3 regions of the Pseudomonas sp. UF-293 genome follow, and region 1 is predicted to be linked to each of the others. Evidence: predicted binding sites of a transcription regulator. Region 1 holds the regulator's gene; each other region holds the start of a gene.
What was found. The regulator FliA, encoded in region 1, starts transcription of late flagellar genes. The targets are predictions, from matches to a motif close to CTAAAGTTTNNNNNNNNNNNGCCGNTAA.
Positions count from the first base shown of each region.

Region 2: a site for FliA is predicted at 6,309-6,336, ahead of AC4IHP_RS22240 (methyl-accepting chemotaxis protein). Genes of this name have one in related genera too.
Region 3: a site for FliA is predicted at 4,973-5,000, ahead of AC4IHP_RS20285 (methyl-accepting chemotaxis protein). Genes of this name have one in related genera too.

Region 1 covers NZ_JBSICA010000035.1:3,868-11,288, forward strand. The annotation lists gene flhA (flagellar biosynthesis protein FlhA) at 1-2,022, shown strand, start outside; gene flhF (flagellar biosynthesis GTPase FlhF) at 2,034-3,374, shown strand; gene fleN (flagellar synthesis regulator FleN) at 3,491-4,321, shown strand; gene fliA (RNA polymerase sigma factor FliA) at 4,318-5,058, shown strand; gene AC4IHP_RS24500 (chemotaxis response regulator CheY) at 5,226-5,597, shown strand; gene AC4IHP_RS24505 (protein phosphatase CheZ) at 5,616-6,404, shown strand; gene AC4IHP_RS24510 (chemotaxis protein CheA) at 6,459-7,421, shown strand, end outside.
Region 2 covers NZ_JBSICA010000026.1:65,825-73,245, forward strand. The annotation lists gene AC4IHP_RS22215 (methyl-accepting chemotaxis protein) at 189-1,508, shown strand; gene AC4IHP_RS22220 (DUF1003 domain-containing protein) at 1,645-2,145, shown strand; gene AC4IHP_RS22225 (DUF2025 family protein) at 2,254-2,580, opposite strand; gene AC4IHP_RS22230 (glycerophosphodiester phosphodiesterase) at 2,801-3,928, shown strand; gene AC4IHP_RS22235 (PepSY domain-containing protein) at 4,085-4,390, shown strand; gene AC4IHP_RS22240 (methyl-accepting chemotaxis protein) at 4,573-6,195, opposite strand; gene AC4IHP_RS22245 (transporter) at 6,471-7,421, shown strand, end outside.
Region 3 covers NZ_JBSICA010000021.1:46,717-54,137, forward strand. The annotation lists gene AC4IHP_RS20260 (energy-coupling factor ABC transporter permease) at 1-188, opposite strand, end outside; gene AC4IHP_RS20265 (DUF1780 domain-containing protein) at 379-1,005, shown strand; gene AC4IHP_RS20270 (MOSC domain-containing protein) at 1,002-1,529, shown strand; gene AC4IHP_RS20275 (DUF3094 domain-containing protein) at 1,581-1,754, shown strand; gene AC4IHP_RS20280 (NAD(P)/FAD-dependent oxidoreductase) at 1,821-3,119, shown strand; gene AC4IHP_RS20285 (methyl-accepting chemotaxis protein) at 3,276-4,901, opposite strand; tRNA gene AC4IHP_RS20290 (tRNA-Pro) at 5,063-5,139, opposite strand; tRNA gene AC4IHP_RS20295 (tRNA-Lys) at 5,237-5,312, opposite strand; tRNA gene AC4IHP_RS20300 (tRNA-Pro) at 5,318-5,394, opposite strand; tRNA gene AC4IHP_RS20305 (tRNA-Asn) at 5,404-5,479, opposite strand; gene clpB (ATP-dependent chaperone ClpB) at 5,777-7,421, opposite strand, start outside.

The sequences.
Region 1 (7,421 bases):
TTGCCGGTGCCGCCGTTCCTGCTCGACGTCTTCTTCACCTTCAACATTGCCCTGTCGATCGTCGTCCTGCTGGTCTGCGTGTATGCGCTGCGGCCGCTGGATTTCGCTGTGTTCCCGACCATTCTGCTGGTGGCAACGCTACTGCGCCTGGCGTTGAACGTGGCCTCGACGCGGGTGGTGATGCTCCACGGTCAGGACGGCCACGCCGCTGCCGGTAAGGTGATTCAGGCCTTCGGTGAGGTGGTGATCGGCGGTAACTACGTGGTCGGTATCGTGGTCTTCGCGATTCTGATGATCATCAACTTCGTCGTGGTGACCAAGGGTGCCGGGCGGATTTCCGAAGTGAGCGCGCGCTTCACCCTCGATGCGATGCCCGGCAAACAAATGGCGATCGACGCCGACCTCAACGCCGGCCTGATCGACCAGAATCAAGCCAAGTCGCGCCGTCAGGAAGTCGCCCAAGAGGCCGAGTTCTACGGTTCGATGGACGGTGCCAGCAAGTTCGTCCGCGGTGACGCCATCGCCGGCCTGCTGATTCTGTTCATCAACCTCATTGGCGGCATGGCCGTGGGTATCTTCCAGCACGGCATGAGCTTCGGCGATGCGGGCAAGGTTTACGCCTTGCTGACCATCGGTGACGGTTTAGTGGCGCAATTGCCATCACTGTTGTTATCTACAGCAGCGGCGATCATGGTGACCCGTGCGTCCGGCTCGGAAGACATGGGCAAGCAGATCAACCGCCAGATGTTCGCCTCGCCGAAAGCGCTGGCCGTGGCCGCTGGTTTGATGGCAGTGATGGGCCTGGTGCCGGGCATGCCGCACTTCTCCTTCCTGAGCATGGCTGCGCTGGCCGCAGGCGGCGCGTACCTGTTCTGGAAGAAGCAGAACGTTGCCAAGGTCGTGGCGCTGGAAGAGGTCAAGCGTCAGCAGGAACTGCTGCCGTCGCCGGCGCGCGCCATGGAAACCAAAGAACTGGGCTGGGACGACGTTACGCCGATCGACATGATTGGTCTGGAAGTCGGCTATCGCCTGATCCCTCTGGTGGACCGCAATCAGGGTGGGCAATTGCTCGCGCGGATCAAGGGCGTGCGCAAGAAGCTCTCGCAGGATCTGGGCTTCCTGATGCCGACCGTGCACATCCGCGACAACCTCGATCTGGCGCCGAGCGCGTATCGCCTGACCCTGATGGGGGTGATTCTGGCCGAGGCCGAGATCTACCCGGATCGCGAACTGGCGATCAACCCGGGCCAGGTCTACGGCTCGCTCAACGGGATCAACGCCAAAGATCCGGCTTTCGGCCTAGAGGCGGTGTGGATCGAAATCAGCCAGCGCGCCCAGGCGCAATCGCTCGGCTACACCGTGGTCGACGCCAGCACCGTGGTCGCCACGCACTTGAACCAGATTCTGTACAAGCACTCCAGTGAGCTGATCGGCCACGAGGAAGTGCAGCAACTCATGCAATTGCTGGCCAAGAGCTCGCCGAAACTGGCAGAAGAGCTGGTACCGGGCGTGGTTTCGCTGTCGCAGTTGCTCAAGGTTCTGCAAGCGCTGCTCGCCGAGCACGTGCCGGTGCGCGACATCCGCAGCATCGCCGAAGCGATCGCGAACAACGCCGCGAAGAGTCAAGATACCGCCGCGCTGGTCGCCGCTGTGCGGGTCGGCGTATCCCGTGCAATCGTCCAAAGCATTGTAGGTACTGAGTCCGAGCTGCCTGTGATCACATTGGAACCAAGGTTGGAACAGATATTGCTCAATAGTCTGCAGAAGGCAGGACAAGGCTCGGAAGAGGGCGTCCTGCTGGAGCCGAGCATGGCCGAGAAGCTGCAACGTTCGTTGATCGAAGCGGCCCAGCGTCAGGAAATGCAAGGCCAACCGGTGATCCTGCTGGTAGCAGGCCCGATTCGCGCGATGCTCTCGCGCTTCGGTCGCCTCGCGGTGCCAGGGCTGCATGTGCTGGCCTACCAGGAAGTACCGGACAACAAGCAAGTGACCATCGTTGCGACAGTAGGGCCCAACGGCTGAGGTAGTGGTTTATGCAAGTTAAGCGTTTTTTCGCCGCCGATATGCGTCAGGCCATGAAGCTGGTTCGCGATGAGCTGGGCGCTGATGCCGCCATCATCGGCAACCGCCGCATTGCCGGCGGCGTCGAGTTGACGGCGGCTCTGGATTACAAATTGTCGGCGCTGGCGCCACGGGTTCCGAACATGGAACTCGAAGACGAGCTGCGCAAGACCCAGTCGCGCATCGTCACCGCCCAGGCCGAACTGAGCCTGCGTGGCGAAGCCGACGGCAACACCAATCAGCAATTGTTTGCCGGGCTGCCATTGACCGCAGGCCTGCCGCTGACCGCTGCCGAGCCGCTGAGCGAGCCGACCTACGCCGCACCGACGCGTCCGGCCGCAGCACCTGCGCAGGCCTCGGCAGGTGTCGATCCGCGTGCGCTGGATTCGATGCGTTTTGAATTGAACAGCCTGCGCGAGTTGATGGAAGTGCAACTCGGCACCCTGGCCTGGAATCAGCTGCAAGGCAGCCGTCCGGCCCAGGCCAATCTGTATCGCCGTCTGCAGCGTATTGGCCTGTCCGGCCCGCTGTCGCGCGACCTGTTGGCGCTGATCACCGATATCGAAGAACCCCGTCAGGCCTGGCGCATGCTGCTGGCGCACCTGGCGCGGATGATTGCCGTACCGGAAGTCGAGCCGCTGGAAGAGGGCGGTGTGATTGCCATGGTCGGCCCCGCCGGCATGGGCAAGACCACCACGCTGGCCAAGCTCGCCGCGCGTTATGTGCTCAAGTACGGCGCGCAGAATGTTGCGCTGGTCAGTATGGACAGCTTCCGCATCGGCGCGCAGGAACAACTGAAAACCCTCGGGCGCATCCTCAACGTGCCGGTGACGCACGTCGATCCCGGCCAGTCGCTGGTGCAGGCATTGGATCCACTGCTACGCAAACGCGTGGTTTTGATCGATACTGCCGGGCTGCAAGCCAGTGATCCGGCGTTGCGCATGCAGCTCGAGAGCCTGGCCGGGCGTGGCATTCGCTCAAAAAATTATCTGGTCCTGGCAACCACCAGCCAGAAACAGGTTCTAACCGCCGCTTATCACAGTTACAAGCGTTGCGGGCTCGCCGGTTGCATCCTGACTAAACTGGATGAAACGGCCAGTCTCGGCGAAGTGTTGAGCCTGGCGATCAGTCATGAATTGCCGGTCGCGTACCTGACCGATGGCCCACGGATTCCGGATGATCTGCATCTGCCGCGCCGTCATCAACTGGTCAGCCGCGCCGTCAGCGTGCAAATGCAGGAAGAACCCAGCGAAGAAGCCATGGCTGACATGTTCGCTGATATCTATCACAGCCCGACCAAGCAGGTTGGCTGAGGTAATCATGAACAGTTTTTGTACCTACATCGATGGTCTGCCACGCATTGTTCCGATCGTGAACGCGCAGCCAGTAATGTGGCCTCCGTCTATGCAAGACAAGGTAAAGAAATAACATGGGCAGCATGCATCCCGTACAGGTGATCGCGGTGACCGGCGGCAAAGGTGGCGTCGGCAAGACTAACGTGTCAGTGAACTTGTCGCTGGCGCTGGCAGAGCTTGGCCGTCGGGTCATGCTGCTGGACGCCGACCTGGGCCTGGCCAACGTCGACGTTCTGCTGGGGCTGACACCCAAGCGCACACTGGCCGACGTCATCGAAGGCCGTTGCGAACTGCGCGACGTGCTGTTGCAGGGCCCGGGCGGGATTCGCATCGTGCCGGCGGCCTCCGGCACGCAGAGCATGGTGCACCTGAGCCCGGCGCAACACGCTGGCCTGATCCAGGCGTTCAGCGACATCGGCGACAATCTCGACGTGCTGGTGATCGACACCGCTGCGGGCATTGGTGACTCGGTAGTCAGTTTCGTACGCGCCGCGCAAGAGGTGTTGCTGGTGGTCTGCGACGAGCCGACTTCGATCACCGACGCTTACGCGCTGATCAAGTTGCTCAACCGCGACTACGGCATGAACCGCTTCCGCGTGCTGGCCAACATGGCGCAGAGCCCGCAGGAAGGGCGCAACCTGTTCGCCAAGTTGACCAAGGTCACGGATCGCTTCCTCGACGTCGCCCTACAATACGTCGGCGCCGTGCCGTACGACGAAAGCGTGCGCAAAGCGGTGCAGAAGCAGCGCGCCGTCTACGAAGCCTTTCCCCGTTCCAAGTGCGCGCTGGCCTTCAAGGCCATTGCCCAGAAGGTCGACACCTGGCCGCTGCCGGCCAACCCGCGCGGGCACCTGGAATTTTTCGTCGAGCGTCTCGTGCAGCAAACCGCAGGGCCTGTGATATGACCGCCAGTGGCATGAATCTTTACAAAAAGTCGGCGCGTGACGCGCAATACGAATTGATCGAGCGCTACGCGCCACTGGTCAAGCGCATTGCCTATCACTTGCTGGCGCGCCTGCCGGCAAGCGTGCAGGTCGAAGACCTGATCCAGGCCGGGATGATCGGTTTGCTGGAAGTCTCGACCAAATACGACGCCAGCAAAGGCGCCAGTTTCGAAACGTACGCGGGCATTCGAATCCGCGGCGCGATGCTCGATGAAGTGCGCAAAGGTGACTGGGCGCCACGCTCGGTTCACCGTAATACCAGGATGGTCAGCGACGCGATTCGCTCGATTGAAGCTAAAACCGGCCGTGACGCTAAAGATCACGAGGTTGCGGCCGAACTCCAATTGAGTCTCGACGATTACTACGGGATTCTGAATGACACCTTGGGCAGTCGCCTGTTCAGTTTCGACGACCTGCTGCAGGACGGCGAACACGAAGGGCTGCACGAGGATGGCGCGAGTGCTCATATGGAGCCGTCACGCGATCTGGAAGATGAACGCTTCCAGGCGGCGCTGGCGGACGCGATTGCCAATTTGCCGGAGCGTGAGCGACTGGTGTTGGCGCTGTACTACGACGAAGAGCTGAACCTTAAGGAAATCGGTGAAGTCCTTGGCGTCAGTGAATCGCGGGTCAGCCAGTTACACAGCCAGTGCGCGGCCCGTCTGCGGGGGCGTTTGGGGGAGTGGCGAGCGCGCTGAAGGCAGTGTGGGGACACTGCGAAACGAGGCTGGTGCGGTGATGAACGGCGCCGGTCTCGATCCGTTGTGCTCCAGACAAACTTCGAGTGCTATGCCGATTGATTGAAGTGGCGCGTCCAGGTGCTGGGCGCGTTTAAGACTGCTTGGAGGTCGAATTGAACAAAGACATGAAAATCCTCATCGTTGATGACTTCTCAACGATGCGGCGGATCATCAAGAACCTGCTGCGCGATCTTGGGTTCACCAACACCGTCGAGGCCGACGATGGCACCACTGCCATTCCGGTGCTCAACAGCGGCAGCATCGACTTTCTGGTAACGGACTGGAACATGCCTGGCATGACCGGTATCGACCTGCTGCGTCACGTGCGCGCCGATGAAAAACTCAAGCACCTCCCGGTGTTGATGGTGACTGCTGAAGCCAAGCGCGAGCAGATCATCGAGGCCGCTCAGGCCGGTGTGAACGGTTACGTGGTCAAACCTTTCACGGCTCAAGCGTTGAAAGACAAAATCGAGAAGATTTTCGAACGCATCGGCTGATGAATGCGCGGGGGAGCTATGGAGCATAACGAATCATCACAGGGCGATTTCGAATCGACCCTGAAAAAACACGCGGTCGAACTGGTCGAGAGCCTTGAAAAAGGCAAGTTCGGCGACGCGGTGCAACTGATCCATGAGCTCAATCAGACCCGTGACCGCGGCCTGTATCAGGAAGTGGGCAAGCTCACACGTGAACTGCACAGTGCGATCGTCAATTTCCAGATCGATCCGCACATGCCGCAGGCCGAGGAAGTGTCGCAAATCACCGACGCCACCGAACGCCTGGGCTATGTGGTCAAGCTGACGGAAGCCGCGGCCAACCGCACCATGGATCTGGTGGAGAGCGCCACGCCGGTGGTCAACAGTCTCGCTGATGAAGCGCAGACGTTGAGCGCCGATTGGGGCCGCTTCATGCGTCGCGAGGTCGGGGCTGAAGAGTTCCGCGAACTGGCGCGCCGGGTCGACGGTTTTCTGTCACGCAGCAGCACGGACAACCGTGCGGTGTCGAGCAACCTCAACGACATCCTGCTGGCTCAGGATTACCAGGACCTCACAGGTCAAGTGATCAAGCGTGTGACCCAACTGGTCACCGAAGTCGAAAGCAATCTGCTCAAACTCGTGCTCATGGCCAGTCAGGTCGACCGCTTTGCGGGCATCGAACATGACCGCGCTGCAATGCTTGCTGAAAAAGATCCACAAAAACATCTCTCGCAGGGTGAAGGTCCGCAGATTCATGCCGATAAACGAGAAGACGTTGTGTCCGGTCAGGACGATGTGGACGATTTGTTATCCAGCCTTGGATTCTAGAGTTTCGGAATTTCAGGTTTTTTGGGTTTTTAGACCTGTAGGAGCACCCCATTAATGAGCTTCGGCGCCGATGAAGAGATCCTTCAGGATTTCCTGGTTGAGGCCGGCGAGATTCTTGAGCAACTGTCCGAACAACTGGTCGAGCTGGAAAGCCGTCCGGATGATGCAGATCTGCTCAATGCAATTTTTCGCGGTTTCCACACTGTAAAAGGGGGCGCCGGCTTCCTTCAGCTCAATGAGCTGGTGGAGTGCTGTCACATCGCCGAAAACGTGTTCGACATCCTGCGCAAGGGTGAGCGTCGCGTTGATGCAGAACTGATGGACGTGGTGCTCGAAGCACTGGACGCGGTGAACAGCATGTTCAGCGAAGTCCGTGAGCGTGCACCGATCACCGCCGCCACGCCGGAGCTGCTGGCCGCGCTGGCGCGTCTGGCCGAGCCGCAATCGGCGGATGAAGCCGTTGCTGCACCGGTAGAAGCGGTGGAAGAACCGGTCGCTGAAAGCGCATCGGAAGACATCACCGATAACGAATTCGAACAACTGCTGGACTCGCTGAATGCCGTCAAGGCCCAGGCCGAGGCCCCGGCTGCTGTTGTTGCTCCAGCGCCGGTTGCCGACACGGCGGCGAGCGATGAAATCACCGACGCCGAATTTGAATCGCTGCTCGATCAGCTGCACGGCAAGGGCCAGTTTGCTGTCGATGCGGTCGCTCCGGCGCCAGCACCGGCGGCTCCGGCCGCGCCTGCTGCGGGCGACAGCTCGGACATCACCGACGACGAATTCGAAGCCTTGCTCGATCAGTTGCATGGCAAGGGCAACTTCGCCGTTGACGCGCTGGAATCGGCTATCGCTTCGGCTCCGTCAGCACCTGCTGCACCGGCAGCCGCTGCGGCCGGCAGTGACCTGATCAGCGATCACGAATTCGAATCGCTGCTCGACGAACTGCACGGCAAAGGCAAGTTTGACGCCAGCGCTGCGACTGCCGGCTCTGCGTCGAGCGTCGCCACGCCAGCGGCG
Region 2 (7,421 bases), on a different contig from region 1:
TATACAAACTTGTGAAAAATTCCTTTCTTGTACAACTTTATTAAGTTTTGTATAAGTAGCCATCTGCCAGTAACGGAACGCTGGCATTGAGCAGTCACCACCGAATGCCGTCCGTGCATTTCGGTCTGCCGGCGCAGGAATAGGGACTGAATCCTTTTGATTTTCCCCACTTCCCGAGTATCGCAAGCATGTTTTTCAATCGCCAGAAAGCCGCCCTCGCTGAACTGCAACACACCGTTTTTGACCAAGCTGCAATGCTCGAAGCGATCAACCGTTCGATGGCGGTGATCGAGTTCGATCTTGATGGCGTGGTGTTGCGTGCCAATGACAATTTCCTCAAGACCATGGGCTACACGGCTGCCCAGGCGATCGGCCAGCCGCACCGGCACTTCTGCACACCAGAGTTCGGTCGCAGTGCTCAATACACCGAGCTTTGGTCGCGCTTGAAAAACGGTCAGTTCCAATCCGGCACTTTTGAACGAGTCGACAGCAAAGGCCAGCCGATCTGGCTCGAGGCCAGTTACAGCCCGATCAAGGATGCGTCGGGACGGGTGGTCAAAGTGGTCAAGTACGCGATGGATGTCACCGCCAAGGTGCAGCAGGAGAACGAGGCCAACGCCAAGTTGCAGGCGATCGATCGCGCGATGGCGGTGATCGAGTTCGATCTGGACGGCAACATTCTTACCGCCAACCAGAATTTTCTCACGCGCATGGGTTACAACCTCGCAGAGCTCAAAGGCCAGCATCACCGCTTGTTCTGCACCCCGGCGCTGGTCAACAGCGGCGCCTATCAGGATTTCTGGCGGCGCCTGAATCAGGGCGAGTTTTTCCACGGGCAGTTCGAGCGTGTGGATAAGCGCGGTCAGATCGTCTGGCTGGAAGCCAACTACAACCCGGTCTACGACGCTTCGGGGCGCTTGTACAAAGTCGTGAAATTCGCGTCTGACGTTACCGCCCGTGTCGAACAACACGAGCAGGACGCGCGCAGTGCGAGCACCGCTTATCACATCTCGGTGGCGACGCGAAAAGTCGCCGAGCAAGGTACGCAGGTGATTCAACAGGCTGCCAGCGAAATGCGCGAAATCGCCGAGGACATCAGCCAGTCCTCAACGCTGATCGCGCAACTGGGCGAGCGCTCCGAACAGATCACCGCCATCGTCAACACCATCCGCGCGATCGCCGATCAGACCAACCTGCTCGCCCTCAACGCCGCCATCGAGGCGGCACGCGCCGGTGAACAGGGGCGCGGCTTTGCCGTGGTGGCCGATGAAGTCCGGCAACTGGCCGCGCGCACCAGCGGTTCCACCGCCGAGATCTCCACCATGATCAGTCTGATCCAGAGCGAAACACGGCAGGCGATCAAGAGCATGCAAGGCACCCGCGACCGCGCCGCAGAGGGCGTGGAGCTGGCCAATCAGGCCGGCACGGTGATTCTGCAGATTCGCGATGGCGCCAGTGAGGCGGTGGATGCAGTGAGCATGTTTGCCAATGAGCGGGTGCCGAATTGAGGTTTGTGCAGGGTCGATAGAACGAGTCGCGACCTTCGCGGGCTTGCCCACGAAGGTCGTCCGCCACAACGCAGAGCTATAGTGACGACACGTCCCAAGCCCCGCCGAGTGCCCCATGAATAACTAAAAATCCGAAATATCCAACGCCCCCATCGATCACCTGCGCTTCCACCGCCCCCACGCCCATCTGAATACGACCTTCGGCAACGACGCCTTCGCCCTGCGCGCCGAAGCGTTTGCGCGATTCTTCGGCACGCCGCTGTTCCTTGGAGCGCAAACCTTGATCGTTGCGGTATGGATCGCTCTCAACGTATGGGGCGTGACTCAATTCGACGTCTACCCGTTCATCCTGCTGAACCTGGCCTTCAGCCTGCAGGCGGCCTACGCCGCGCCATTGATCCTGCTTGCGCAAACCCGTCAGGCCGCGCGCGATAAAGCGCAGGCCGACGCCGATGCGCAGCACCGCGAAGCGCTGGCACAGGCCAATACCGAACGTCAGGCTGAGGCGGCGAAGAATTCCGCGCAATTGCTGGCGTTGCTGGAACAAAACACCCGCCTTACCGAAATGACGAAAACCCTCACCGAGCGCATCGAAGGCCTGACCAGCGAGTTGCACGCTCACGTGTGCCAGAACTAAGGCCGCCTTCGCGAGCAGGCTCGCTCCCACATTGGATCTGTGGCGTTCACAAAATCCCTGTGGGAGCGAGCCTGCTCGCGAAGAGGCCCGCAACCACACTGCAAAAACTCAACCGCGCACCAGACTTCGCACCGCAGCAATCTCCGGCACTTCAACCTTGCTCATGTACACCCGCAACGGTTCGGTGATGTTGATGCGTTCGTCGATGTGTTGATCGAGCAGCAACTGAATCAACTCGCGCTTGAGCGTCATGGTGGTGTCCGACGCCGTCGCCCAGACGAATTCACTGGCCGGGATGATGCCGTCGTCGGCAACGTCCATGCCGAAGGAATCTTCGCTGAAGCGCACGATGTATTGACCGGTCTTGCGGTTGAAGCCGACGAAGCCTTTGAGATCGTCGGCGGCCTGGCAGATGAGTTGGGAGGTGATGCGCATGGTAAACCTCACGAAAGTTGATCGATGGTTTACACGCAGGGCAACGCAGCGGCGCGCCCTCTGCCGGGGCGTCTGCCGAGGGCAAGCGTACTGCAAACAGCGCCACAAAAGTGCAGGAAATTTCCGTTTTGCTCGGTTTATGTCGGTCTGGCGATAGCCCTGCGGCGCTTCAGTTGTTAAAAGGTACGTCTCGAAAAATACCTGCGAAAGGAACTCGACCATGCCTGCCACTTTTACCCGAAGCGCTCTGGTGCTGAGTCTGTTGTTCGGCCTCGGTCAGGCGCATGCCGCCAGCCACCCGGAGCCCAAGGCAATCGCTGCCGCCCATGGCATTCCGCATCCGGCGGTAATCGCCCACCGTGGCGCGTCGTTCGATGCTCCGGAATCCACCGCAGCGGCCTACAAACTGGCTCGTGACCTCGGCGCCGATTACCTGGAAATGGATTTGCAGCGCAGCAAGGACGGCGTGCTGTTCGCCCTGCACGATGACAACCTGCAACGCACCACTGACGTCGCCAGCAAATTCCCCGAGCGCAAGGACAGCCCGGCCACCGCGTTCACCATGGCCGAGCTGAAAAGCCTCGATGCCGGCAGCTGGTTCAACACCAAGTACCCGGATCGCGCCCGCCCTTCCTACGCCGGGCTGAAAATTCTTACCCTCGATGAAATCATCGACATCGCCCGCGCCAACCCGCAGCACAAACCGGGCCTGTACATCGAAACCAAAGAGCCGCAGCTGTTTCCCGGCATCGAACATGACCTCAAGGAAAAACTCCAGGATCGCGGCTGGTTGAGCCCGGCCGGTTCGAAACTGGCGAAAAGTGCGCTGGGCGTCGGTCAGGGCAAAGGCAAGGTGATCCTGCAGACCTTCGATAAAAACAGCCTGCAATTGCTGGAGAAGGAAATGCCCCAGGTGCCGAAGATCCTGCTGTTGTGGGTCGGCGAAGGCAGCATCGAGCCCAAATCCGCCGTGACGTTTGCCGCGTCCGGTGAGAAAGACAAAAACGTTTTCTACGGCAAACAGGAACCGAAGTCGGAAGCTGAATTCAAGCAATGGGTCGATTACGCCAAAGCCCAGGGCGCGATCGGCACTGGTCCATCGGCGAAGCTGACCCATGGCGGTGACCAGAGCTATTCCGATCTGGTGCAGCCGTGGATGAATCAGTACACCCACGACCAAGGGATGCTGGTGCATGTTTATACGGTCGACGAGCCGGTGGACTACGAGAAAGTCATGGCGTCGGGGGTTGATGGCATCTTTACCAACCGCGCCAGTGAATTGCTCAAGTTTTATAAGCGTCCGGCTGTTGGCAGTGTTGACGAGGTATTGAAGAAGAACGGTTTCTAACCTGTTATCGAGTCGCCTGCTTCGCGAGCAGGCTCGCTCCCAAAAAGAGCAGTTTTATCGCGAGGCAGAGATTTAAGGGAGAGTTAAGTTGCGCTGGTTAATCTGAACTCACTTACACAGATCAACCACTTCAACGCACTGCCAAGGAATGAACCGATGAAAACTTTGACTGCCCTGTTTACCGCCGCTGCCCTGACCCTCACCGCTGGCCTGGCTCAGGCTGATGTTCGCATTGACCAGATCCCGCAACTGGTCAAGGACGGCAAGATCAAGTCGCTGGAATCGATGAACGCCGAAGCACTGAAACTGCACCCGGGCGCAACGATTACCGATACCGACCTGGATAACCACTTCAACGGTTATGAGTACGAAGTTGAACTTAAAACCGCTGACGGCAAAGAGTTCGACGTGGACTTTGATGCGACCACCGGTAAAGTGCTGAGCAACAAGCAAGACACTTGATAGACCGCTGTTAAAGCGCCGCACGATTGGAAGATCGTGCGGCTTTTTTATGCCTGCCGTTAATCATGTGTGAGCGAGCCTGCTCACGAAAGCGCAGCGTCAGCGACATCAATGTTGACTGTTCCAACGCCATCTCGAGCAGGCGAAGACCTACAAAAGTTGCCGGACGCGAGAACTCGCAATCAGGCACTCAACCGCGCCGTCACCTCATTCAACTGCCCCGACAACCCATGCAGATTCTGACTGGCACTTTCGGTGCGCTGCACGTTGTCCAGGTTGGTGCTGGCAATCGCGGTGATTTCGGTCAGGTTGCGCGAGATATCCTCGGCCACTGAAGTCTGCTCCTCAGCCGCCGTGGCGATCTGCCGGTTCATGTCGCGAATCGCCTCCACGGCCAAGGTGATGCGCTCCAGCATCGCGCCAGCCTGAGTCACCTGCTCAACGCTTTCGTCACTGCGCGCCTGGCCGCTCTCGATAGCCTGCGCGGCATCGACAGCCCCGGTCTGCACGTTCTGAATAATCTGGTTGATCTCGATGATCGACTCCGCCGTGCGCTGAGCGAGGTTGCGCACCTCATCGGCGACGACGGCAAAACCCCGCCCGGCCTCACCCGCCCGTGCTGCTTCAATGGCCGCGTTGAGCGCCAGCAGGTTGGTCTGTTCAGCGATGCCCCGAATCACTTCCAGCACCTTGCCGATACGGCCGCTGTCGGTCTCGAGGCGACGGATCACCGTGGCGGTGTTGGCGATTTCGCCGCGCATCTGCGTGATGGAATGGATGGTGGTCTGCATGACCTTTTCACCCTGCTGCGCCGACTGATCGGCATCGTCGGCAGCGCGCGCGGCATCGGCGGCGTGTCGGGCGACTTCCTGCGCCGTGGCGGACATTTCGTTCATCGCCGTGGCCACTTGATCAGTGCGATTGAATTGCTCGCTGGTGCCGCCGGCCATCGTCGTGGCGATGGCGTTCAACTCGCCGCTGGCGCTGTCCAGATCACTGGCGCTGCGTTGCAACCGAGTGAAGGTGTCCGCCAGAAAATCACGCAGAGTGTTTGCTGCGGCGGCAAGGTTGCCCAGCTCATCGCGACGCTCGCTGACAACGCGCTCGGCCAACTGCCCACGGCTCAAGCGGGAGACGTAATCGATGAGGTTGCGGATCGGCTCGATCAGGTTGCGGCTGACCAGCCACAGGCTCAGCAGACCGATCAGCAAGCCTGACGCGAGCATCACCAACAGGCCCAGCCACACGGTGCGATCGGCGCTGGCACTGATCAATGCCGATTGCTCGGTGCCCTGCTTGCGCAGCTCGGCAACCAACGCGCTCATCTGTTCACTGGTGGCGCGGTCGACGCCTTTGACCGCAGCGTCGCCGGCGCTCGGATCACCACCGGCAGCGACGTAGGCATCGCGGCCTTTCTGATAGGCCGCGCCCAACTGGCGATGCTCTTCGCGCAAGCGTTCGATACGTGATTTGAGAGTGGCCTCGATGCCTTTCTGGCCGGCCAGTTCGCCGAGAATGTTCTGCACGTCGCGCTGGCGCTCTTCGAACTGGCTCCAGTATTTCGCCAGATCCGCCGGTTGCTTACCGCGCAGCAGGACGTTTTTCCACTCCTGCACCTGCACTTTGAATTGCAGGTTGGCTTCATCGATCAGTTGCGAAGTGTGCAACGGGCCAGCAATCAACTGGCTGTAGCTTTGCACGCCATTGGAGAGGAAATGGAAACAGGCCAGCGCGATCAACAGCATCGCCAACAGACTGCCGCTCAGCAGGGCGAGAATTTGCGCTCTCAGGGATTTTTGCAGCATTGCAAGGTACTCGAAGCAGGGATGAGCACGCCCGAGCGGACGTGAAAAATGGCCGGACTTCCCTGTCGTCGCACCGTGGCAAAAAGCCAATGGCGCGCAACCTAACTCACCTGAGATCGGCGCGCCAGAGCCTTCCTTGAGAAACTTCCGACGGCCGGTAACACATTGATTTGACGTCTTTTTGCTGTCACAAAACGGTCATGTTGGCTTGCGATGATGCCGCTCAGGTGAACCTGAAAATCCTGCCCCAGACACCCTCCTCGCAGCGAGCCGCCATGAACCACAGCCTCGATATCAGCCATCGCGATCCGGACCTGTTTGGCTTGCTCTACGGCTTTCGTTTTCTGCCCGGTGAGCGCGGGCGAGAGCTCGATTCGGCGACGGCTTTGCGCTGTTTGCAGGATGACAGCGACAGCGGCGAATTTCTCTGGCTGCACTTAAATCTGGCCCATGCCGCATGCGAGCGCTGGATGAAAAGTCATCTGCAATTGCCCGAGGAGTTTTTCGAAGCGCTGCACGAAGGTTCGCGTTCGACGCGCATCGAGCACGTCGATTCGGCGCTGCTGGCGGTGGTCAACGATGTGGTGTTCAACCTCAGCAGCATGGTCTCCTCGGATGTGTCGACGCTGTGGGTCTGCGTGCGCAGCAAACTCATCGTCAGCGCGCGCCTGCAACCGCTGCACTCGGTGGACAAGTTGCGCTCGTCGGTGAAGGCCGGCGAATGCTTTCGCTCGCCCTCGGAACTGCTCGTGCATCTGCTGCGCGATCAGGGCGAAGTGCTGACGCAGATCGTGCGCAAGACCAGCCTGAGTGTCGATCAGGTCGAAGACGAATTGCTCTCCTCGCGCCTGTCGACCAACCGCGCCGAACTCGGTGCCAATCGCCGCGTGCTGGTGCGTCTGCAACGGCTGCTGGCGCTGGAGCCGGGTTCGCTGCTGCGCCTGCTCAATCGTCCGCCGCCGTGGTTGCAGAAGGAGGACGTCAAGGAGTTGCGCAAATCCACCGAGGAGTTTGCGCTGATCATCAACGACCTCACCGCCCTTGGCGAACGGATCAAACTGTTGCAGGAAGAAATCGCCGCCAACCTCAACGAGCAGAGCAACCGCACGCTGTTCACCCTGACGGTGGTAACGGTGCTGGCCTTGCCGATCAACATCATTGCCGGCTTTTTCGGGATGAATGTGGGGGGTGTACCGCTGTCCCAGGACCCGCACGGGTTTTGGGTG
Region 3 (7,421 bases), on a different contig from region 1:
TCGAAATCCCTGCGCACCAGCCACAGCAGAAACAGCGCGAACACCGTGCCGAACAGCAAGTGCTGCCGGCGACTGTCGCTGAACAGCTCGACCCATGACGCACGCATGACCGCCCAGAGCAGCACCGGCAGATAAATCAGCCAGCCGAGCGTCAGGCTTGCCGTTGAAAGCAGTTCGGCACCGATCATGATTCCCTCACCTGCTACTCGACACGCTTTTTTGTAGGAGCTGCCGAAGGCTGCGATCTTTTGATCTTGTTTATAAAAGCAAAAGATCGCAGCCTTCGGCAGCTCCTACAAGGACGCAATCGCACGACCTTCATATCTGGGCCGATGCAAAGCTATCTGCTTGTCGCATTTGGACGCTAAGCTTGGGCTTATGGATGATTCAGATTATTTACGCCTGCTGACCATCGCGGCCGAGCAGGCCAATGCGTTCCTGTCCAATGCCCGCAAATGGGAGCGTGAGCGTTGGGTCTGCCAGCGCCTGCTGCAAGGTTTGAACATCCCCTACCGCGCCGACGAGTTCGCCCCGGCCGGTGAGCCGCCGGACGTGTTGTTCCGCGATGCCAATTTCGAGGTTTTTTTCGTCCTCGATGAAGGCCGGCGTCTCAATGACGAGTGGCGCGACGAATTGCAGCGTCGGCGCAGCGCGTTTTCCCTGAGCCAACTGGTGCGCCGCGAAGCCAAGCCAAAACGCATCCCGGCCAATGAATTTCTCCTGCGCCTGGCGCCGACCCTGCGCAAGAAGGCGCACAACTATAAGGAACGCGGCATGGATCTGGGTGAGCTGGACATCATCGCCTTCGCCAGCCTCAAGCGCGAAGTGCTGGATCTCAACAGTCATTTCCCGCCACCGACCGAATATCTGCGTCAGGGCTGGCGCTCGCTGTCGCTGGTCGGCCCGACATTCGCCCGCGTGCTGTTCGCCCACCCCGACGCACCGGACTTTCTGCGCAGCAACCTCGGCCGCAGCATTGTGTTCGACGTGGGCATCAGCCTGTGACGCCGCTGCAGCAGTTGATCGCCGAGGTTCCGCAAACGGGCAGTGTGCGCTGGATCGGTGTGCGTCCAGAATCCCGTGGGCCGATGCTCGAGCTCGACGCGGTCGAAGCGCGGCTGGAAGCCGGGCTTACCGGCGACCACGCCCGTCCGGGCATTCGCAATGCGCGGCAGGTGACGCTGATTCAGTGGGAGCACCTGGCGGTGATCAACGCCTTGATGGGCCGTCCCGATGACCAGCCGATCCGGCCTGAAGATCTGCGGCGCAATCTCGTTATAAGCGGAATCAATTTGTTTAGCCTGAAGGGGCGGCGCTTTCGCATCGGGCAAGCGATACTCGAAACCACTGGCTGGTGTCAGCCCTGCGCACGTTTGCAGAACAATCTGGGCCCGGGCACTTTCCAGGCCGTGCGCGGGCATGGCGGGATCACCGCCCGGGTGTTACAAAGCGGCATCATTCGTATCGACGATAGCGTGTCCGTCGAACCGGTTCCGGACAGCGGCTACGCTGCGTTCAACCCGGGCTGAAAACCGCTGTAGCCTGTGCTCATTCAGTAACGTCTACCTGACGAGGCAAATATGACCAGCCGCCTGAACCCCGAAGACCAAAAGCATGTCGAAGAGTACCTGCAACTGTCCCAACACCGTGTCGAGCGCCGGCCTTTCCGGCCATGGATGCTCCTGGTGCTGGTATTGGCAGTGACCATCGGTCTAGGCCTGTTGAGCCGATTTATCAGTTATCTGACGCTATGAGCTGCCTGGCGCTCGCTTGGGTAACTGCGAAAAAGATTTCCTTTAAAAACCTTGCGAGTAATCCCTATGTCCCATCGTATTGTCATTGTCGGCGGCGGCGCCGGCGGTCTGGAGTTGGCTACCCGTCTGGGTAAGACTCTGGGCAAGCGCGGCACGGCCAGCGTCATGCTGGTCGACGCGAACCTGACCCATATCTGGAAGCCGCTGCTGCACGAAGTGGCCGCCGGCTCCCTGAACTCTTCCGAAGACGAACTCAACTATGTCGCCCAGGCGAAATGGAACCACTTCGAGTTCCAGCTCGGGCGCATGAGCGGGCTCGATCGCGCGCAGAAGAAAATCCAGCTGGCCGCAACCTACGACGAAAACGGCGTCGAGCTGGTGCCGGCGCGTGAAGTGGCTTATGACTCGCTGGTGATCAGCGTCGGCAGTACCACCAACGATTTCGGCACCCAGGGCGCAGCGCAGCATTGTCTGTTCCTCGATACGCGCAAACAGGCCGAGCGCTTCCACCAGCAATTGCTCAATCATTATCTGCGCGCCCACGCCGGGCAGACCGACGTGGTCGAGCAGATCAGCGTGGCCATCGTCGGCGCTGGCGCCACCGGCGTCGAACTGGCAGCCGAACTGCACAACGCCGCCCATGAATTGGCCGCGTATGGTCTGGACCGGATCAAACCGGAAAACATGCACATCACGCTGATCGAAGCCGGCCCACGGGTGCTGCCTGCCCTGCCGGAACGCATCAGCGGGCCGGTGCACAAGACCCTGGAGAAGCTCGGGGTCAATGTGATGACCAACGCAGCAGTCAGCGAAGTGACTGCGGACAGCCTGATCACCGCCGATGGCAACGAGATCAAGGCCAGCCTGAAAGTCTGGGCTGCCGGCATTCGCGCACCGGGTTTCCTCAAGGACATCGACGGTCTGGAAACCAACCGTATCAATCAGCTGCAAGTGCTGCCGACTCTGCAAACCACTCGCGACGAAAACATCTTCGCCTTCGGTGACTGCGCAGCCTGCCCGCAACCGGGCACTGATCGCAACGTGCCGCCGCGTGCACAAGCGGCGCATCAACAAGCCTCATTGCTGGCCAAGTCGCTGAAACTGCGCATCGAAGGCAAGACCCTGCCGGAGTACAAATACACCGACTACGGCTCGCTGATTTCGCTGTCGCGTTTTTCTGCTGTGGGTAACTTGATGGGTAACCTGACCGGCAGCGTGATGCTCGAGGGCTGGCTGGCGCGGATGTTCTATGTGTCGCTGTACCGCATGCACCAGATGGCACTGTACGGCCCGTTCCGCACGGCGATGCTGATGCTGGGCAGCAAGATTGGTCGTGGCACCGAGCCGCGTCTGAAACTGCACTAAAGCGCCAACCCGTGGGAGCGAGCCTGCTCGCGAAAGCGGTTGGTCAGTCAACACTGTCGTTGAATGATCCGGCCCCTTCGCGAGCAGGCTCGCTCCCACATTGTTGCGTGCTGTTCTCAAATCAGTAGGCGAAGGCCTGCAATGAATCGCTGTTCATCAGAGCTGGAAGCGCCGCACCATGCCCTGTAGCGCATTGGCCAGCTGCGACAGTTCATGGCTCGATGCGCTGGTCTGATCAGCCCCCGCAGCCGAACGCACCGACAGGTCGCGAATGTTCACCAGATTGCGATCCACTTCCCGCGCCACTTGCGCCTGTTCTTCAGCGGCGCTGGCGATCACCAGGTTGCGCTCGTGAATCTCGTGCACCGACGCCGTGATCGTCACCAACGCCTCACCCGCCCGCTCAGCCAGAACCAAAGTGCTTGCCGCACGGGAAGCGCTGGCCTGCATTGACTCCAGCGCCTGGCTCGAACCGCTGCGCATGCCTTGCACCATCTGTTCGATTTCCTGCGTCGATTGCTGGGTGCGATACGCCAGCGCGCGCACCTCATCAGCCACCACCGCAAAACCTCGACCGCTTTCGCCCGCTCGTGCTGCCTCGATGGCAGCGTTGAGCGCCAGCAGATTGGTCTGCTCGGCGATGGCGCGAATCACGTCCAGAACCTTGCCGATGTCCTGCGACTGATTGGCCAGCGACTGCACCAGTTCACCGGTGTTCTGCACATCGCTGGCCAGGGCATTGATCGCGCTGGCGGTTTCGCTGACGCGCTCCTGGCCCAATCGCGCCGATTGACTGGACTGGCGCGTGGCATCGGACGTCGACACCGCGTTGCGTGCGACTTCCTCCACCGCAGCGGTCATCTGGTTGACCGCAGTGGCGGCTTGCTCGATTTCGTTGTTCTGCTCTTGCAGGCCCTGGGTGCTGTTGACGGTGACGGCGCTCAGTTCATCCGCAGCGGTGGCCAGTTGCGTGGCTGAGCCGCTGATACCTTGCAGGGTCTCGCGCAGGTTCTGTTGCATCGTCGCGAGGGCCTTGAGCAAGCGGCTGACTTCGTCGTTGCCATGGGTTTCGATCGGCCGGGTGAGGTCGCCCTGCGCCACGCTTTCAGCGGCGCTTACGGCGCTGCTCAGCGGCCGGACGATACTGCGCGTGAGCAACATCGCCAGCGCCACTGTGGCCAGCGCTGCCAAGGCAATGAACAGGGTCACGATGGTCCGCGAGGTTTCATAATGCGCAGCGGACTTTTCGCTTTCGGCGGCGACCTGGCGGGCGAACAGATCGGCGAGATCGTTGAGTTGCTTGCCGGAGCCGTCGACCACGGTCTTCATGTCAACCAGGAGCAATTTGGTCAGCTCGTCACGCTTGCCTTGCTCGGCAAGGGTGAATGACTGGGCAATGCCGGTGCGATAGGCGGCGAAGGTTTTCTTGAACTGGTCATACAGCTGCTGACCTTCGGCAGTGTCGACCAGTTTGTCGTAGGCAGCGATCTTCTCGCTCAGCTCCTTGTCGCGGGTGTCCATCTGGCCGCGATAGGTGGCGATGTTGGCCGGATCCTGATCGAGCGCCATACGCAGGGAGATGGTGCGGATGCGCAGCATCAGTTCGCGGATCTCGTCGCCGCCACGGATGCTCGGCAACCAGCGATTCTCCACCGCCACCTCACTGTCGCGAATGCTCGACATCTGCCCCAGCGCAAACACGCCAAGCAAGGCCACCAACACCGCGATCAGGGCAAATCCCAAGGCAGCCCGGGGAGCAATATTCAACTGACGAAGCAACATGACGAACGCCCTTATTCTTGTAATGGCCAGATCAAGGGGCGAAGCGTTGGCAGTCCCCTCGTGTTAGCGGGCTATCGGCAGGTTGTATGACGACTTGAAGGGATTCGCCTCTGGGCAGGCAAAAAAAATCCCCGTATCTTTCGATACGAGGATTTTTAATATGGTCGGGGTAAGGGGATTCGAACTCCTGACATCCTGCTCCCAAAGCAGGCGCGCTACCGGACTGCGCTATACCCCGGTAAAAAAAAGGCGACCTTTCAAAGATCGCCTTCTTCGATCAGCGCTTTTGGCCTCTGATCTTAAGATTCGATCCCAGCGCAAACTGGTTTCAAAAATGGTGGGTCGTGTGGGATTCGAACCTACGACCAATTGGTTAAAAGCCAACTGCTCTACCAACTGAGCTAACGACCCAAATATGGTCGGGGTAAGGGGATTCGAACTCCTGACATCCTGCTCCCAAAGCAGGCGCGCTACCGGACTGCGCTATACCCCGGTTTTAAATTGGCTCCGTGACCAGGACTCGAACCTGGGACCCAATGATTAACAGTCATTTGCTCTACCGACTGAGCTATCACGGAACTACATATTTCAATTTACAACGGTGAAGCCTTGTTGCATCTCGCCACCCGTTCGCATCGCTGCGTTCGTGTGTCTGAGGCGCGCTATTCTACAACCTAGAACACCTCTGTCAACCCCCTAAATTGCTTTCAAGTTAATGATTTGCAACTTATTTCAGTTTCCAACCCAGTGGGTTGAAACGCTGCCGGTGACTGACTGCGGGGCGCACTTTACAAGCCTTTTCCTTTGAGTTCAACAGCCTGGCGAAAAAAAGGCCTCGCAATGCGAGGCCTTCCCGGTTTCATTGCCGCTGAGGCTTAGCCGAAAACGATTTCGTCGTTCTCGACCTTGCCGGTGGCGGTGTCGCCCGGCATGAAATGACCCGACAGGATCAACTGCGCCAGCGGGTTTTCGATCCAGCGCTGGATCGCCCGTTTCAAAGGACGTGCGCCATACACCGGGTCGTAACCGACGGCGATCAGCTTGTCCATCGCTTCCGGGCTCAGCTCCAGCTTCAGCTCGCGCTCGGCCAGACGGCTGCGCAGGCGGCCCAACTGGATCTCGGTAATCCCGGCGATCTGATCTCGCGCCAGCGGCTCGAAGATCACCACCTCGTCGACGCGGTTGATGAACTCCGGACGGAAATGCGACGTCAGCGCGTCCATCACCGCAGCACGCTGCGCCTCACGATCACCGACCAGTTCCTGGATCTGCATCGACCCCAGGTTCGAAGTCATTACGATCACCGTGTTGCGGAAGTCCACCGTGCGCCCGTGGCTATCGGTCAGACGGCCATCCTCGAGCACTTGCAGAAGGATGTTGAAAACATCCGGGTGCGCCTTCTCGACTTCGTCCATAAGGATCACCGAATACGGCTTGCGACGCACCGCTTCAGTCAGATAACCGCCCTCTTCATAGCCGACGTAGCCCGGTGGCGCACCGATCAGACGAGCCACGGAATGTTTCTCCATGAACTCGGACATGTCGATCCGCACCATCGCCTCTTCAGTATCGAAGAGGAATTCGGCCAGCGCCTTGCACAGCTCGGTTTTACCGACACCGGTCGGGCCGAGGAACATGAACGAGCCGCTCGGACGATTCGGGTCGGACAACCCGGCGCGGGAGCGCCGCACGGCGTTGGCCACAGCCACGACCGCTTCTTCCTGACCGATTACCCGTTTGTGCAACAGGCTCTCCATCTTCATCAGCTTGTCGCGCTCGCCTTCAAGCATTTTCGACACCGGGATACCGGTCCACTTCGACACGACTTCGGCGATCTCTTCCTCGGTCACCTTGCTACGCAGCAGCTGATTTTCGCTTTTGCCGTGCTGGTCGACCATTTGCAGGCTGCGCTCCAGATCGGGGATCACCCCGTACTGCAACTCGGCCATGCGGTTCAGATCGCCTTTGCGGCGCGCGGCTTCCAGCTCCTGACGCGATTGCTCGATCTTCTGCTGGATCTGCGCAGAACCCTGCACCTCGGCTTTTTCCGAGTTCCAGATTTCTTCCAGATCGGAATACTCACGCTCGTGACGCTCGATTTCTTCCTGGAGTTTTTCCAGGCGTTTCTTCGCCGCGTCGTCGCTTTCTTTCTTCAGCGCTTGGGATTCCACCTTCAACTGAATCAGGCGCCGCTCCAGACGATCGAGTACTTCCGGTTTGGAGTCGATTTCCATGCGGATTCGGCTGGCGGCCTCGTCGATCAGGTCGATGGCCTTGTCCGGCAATTGCCGATCGGTAATGTAGCGATGGCTGAGCTTGGCCGCGGCGATGATCGCGCCGTCGGTGATCGCCACCTTGTGGTGAACCTCGTAACGTTCCTTGAGGCCACGCAGGATTGCGATGGTATCTTCCTCGCTCGGCTCGTCCACCAGGACTTTCTGGAAGCGCCGCTCCAGCGCCGCATCCTTCTCTATATATTGGCGGTACTCGTTGAGCGTGGTCGCGCCGACGCAGTGCAAC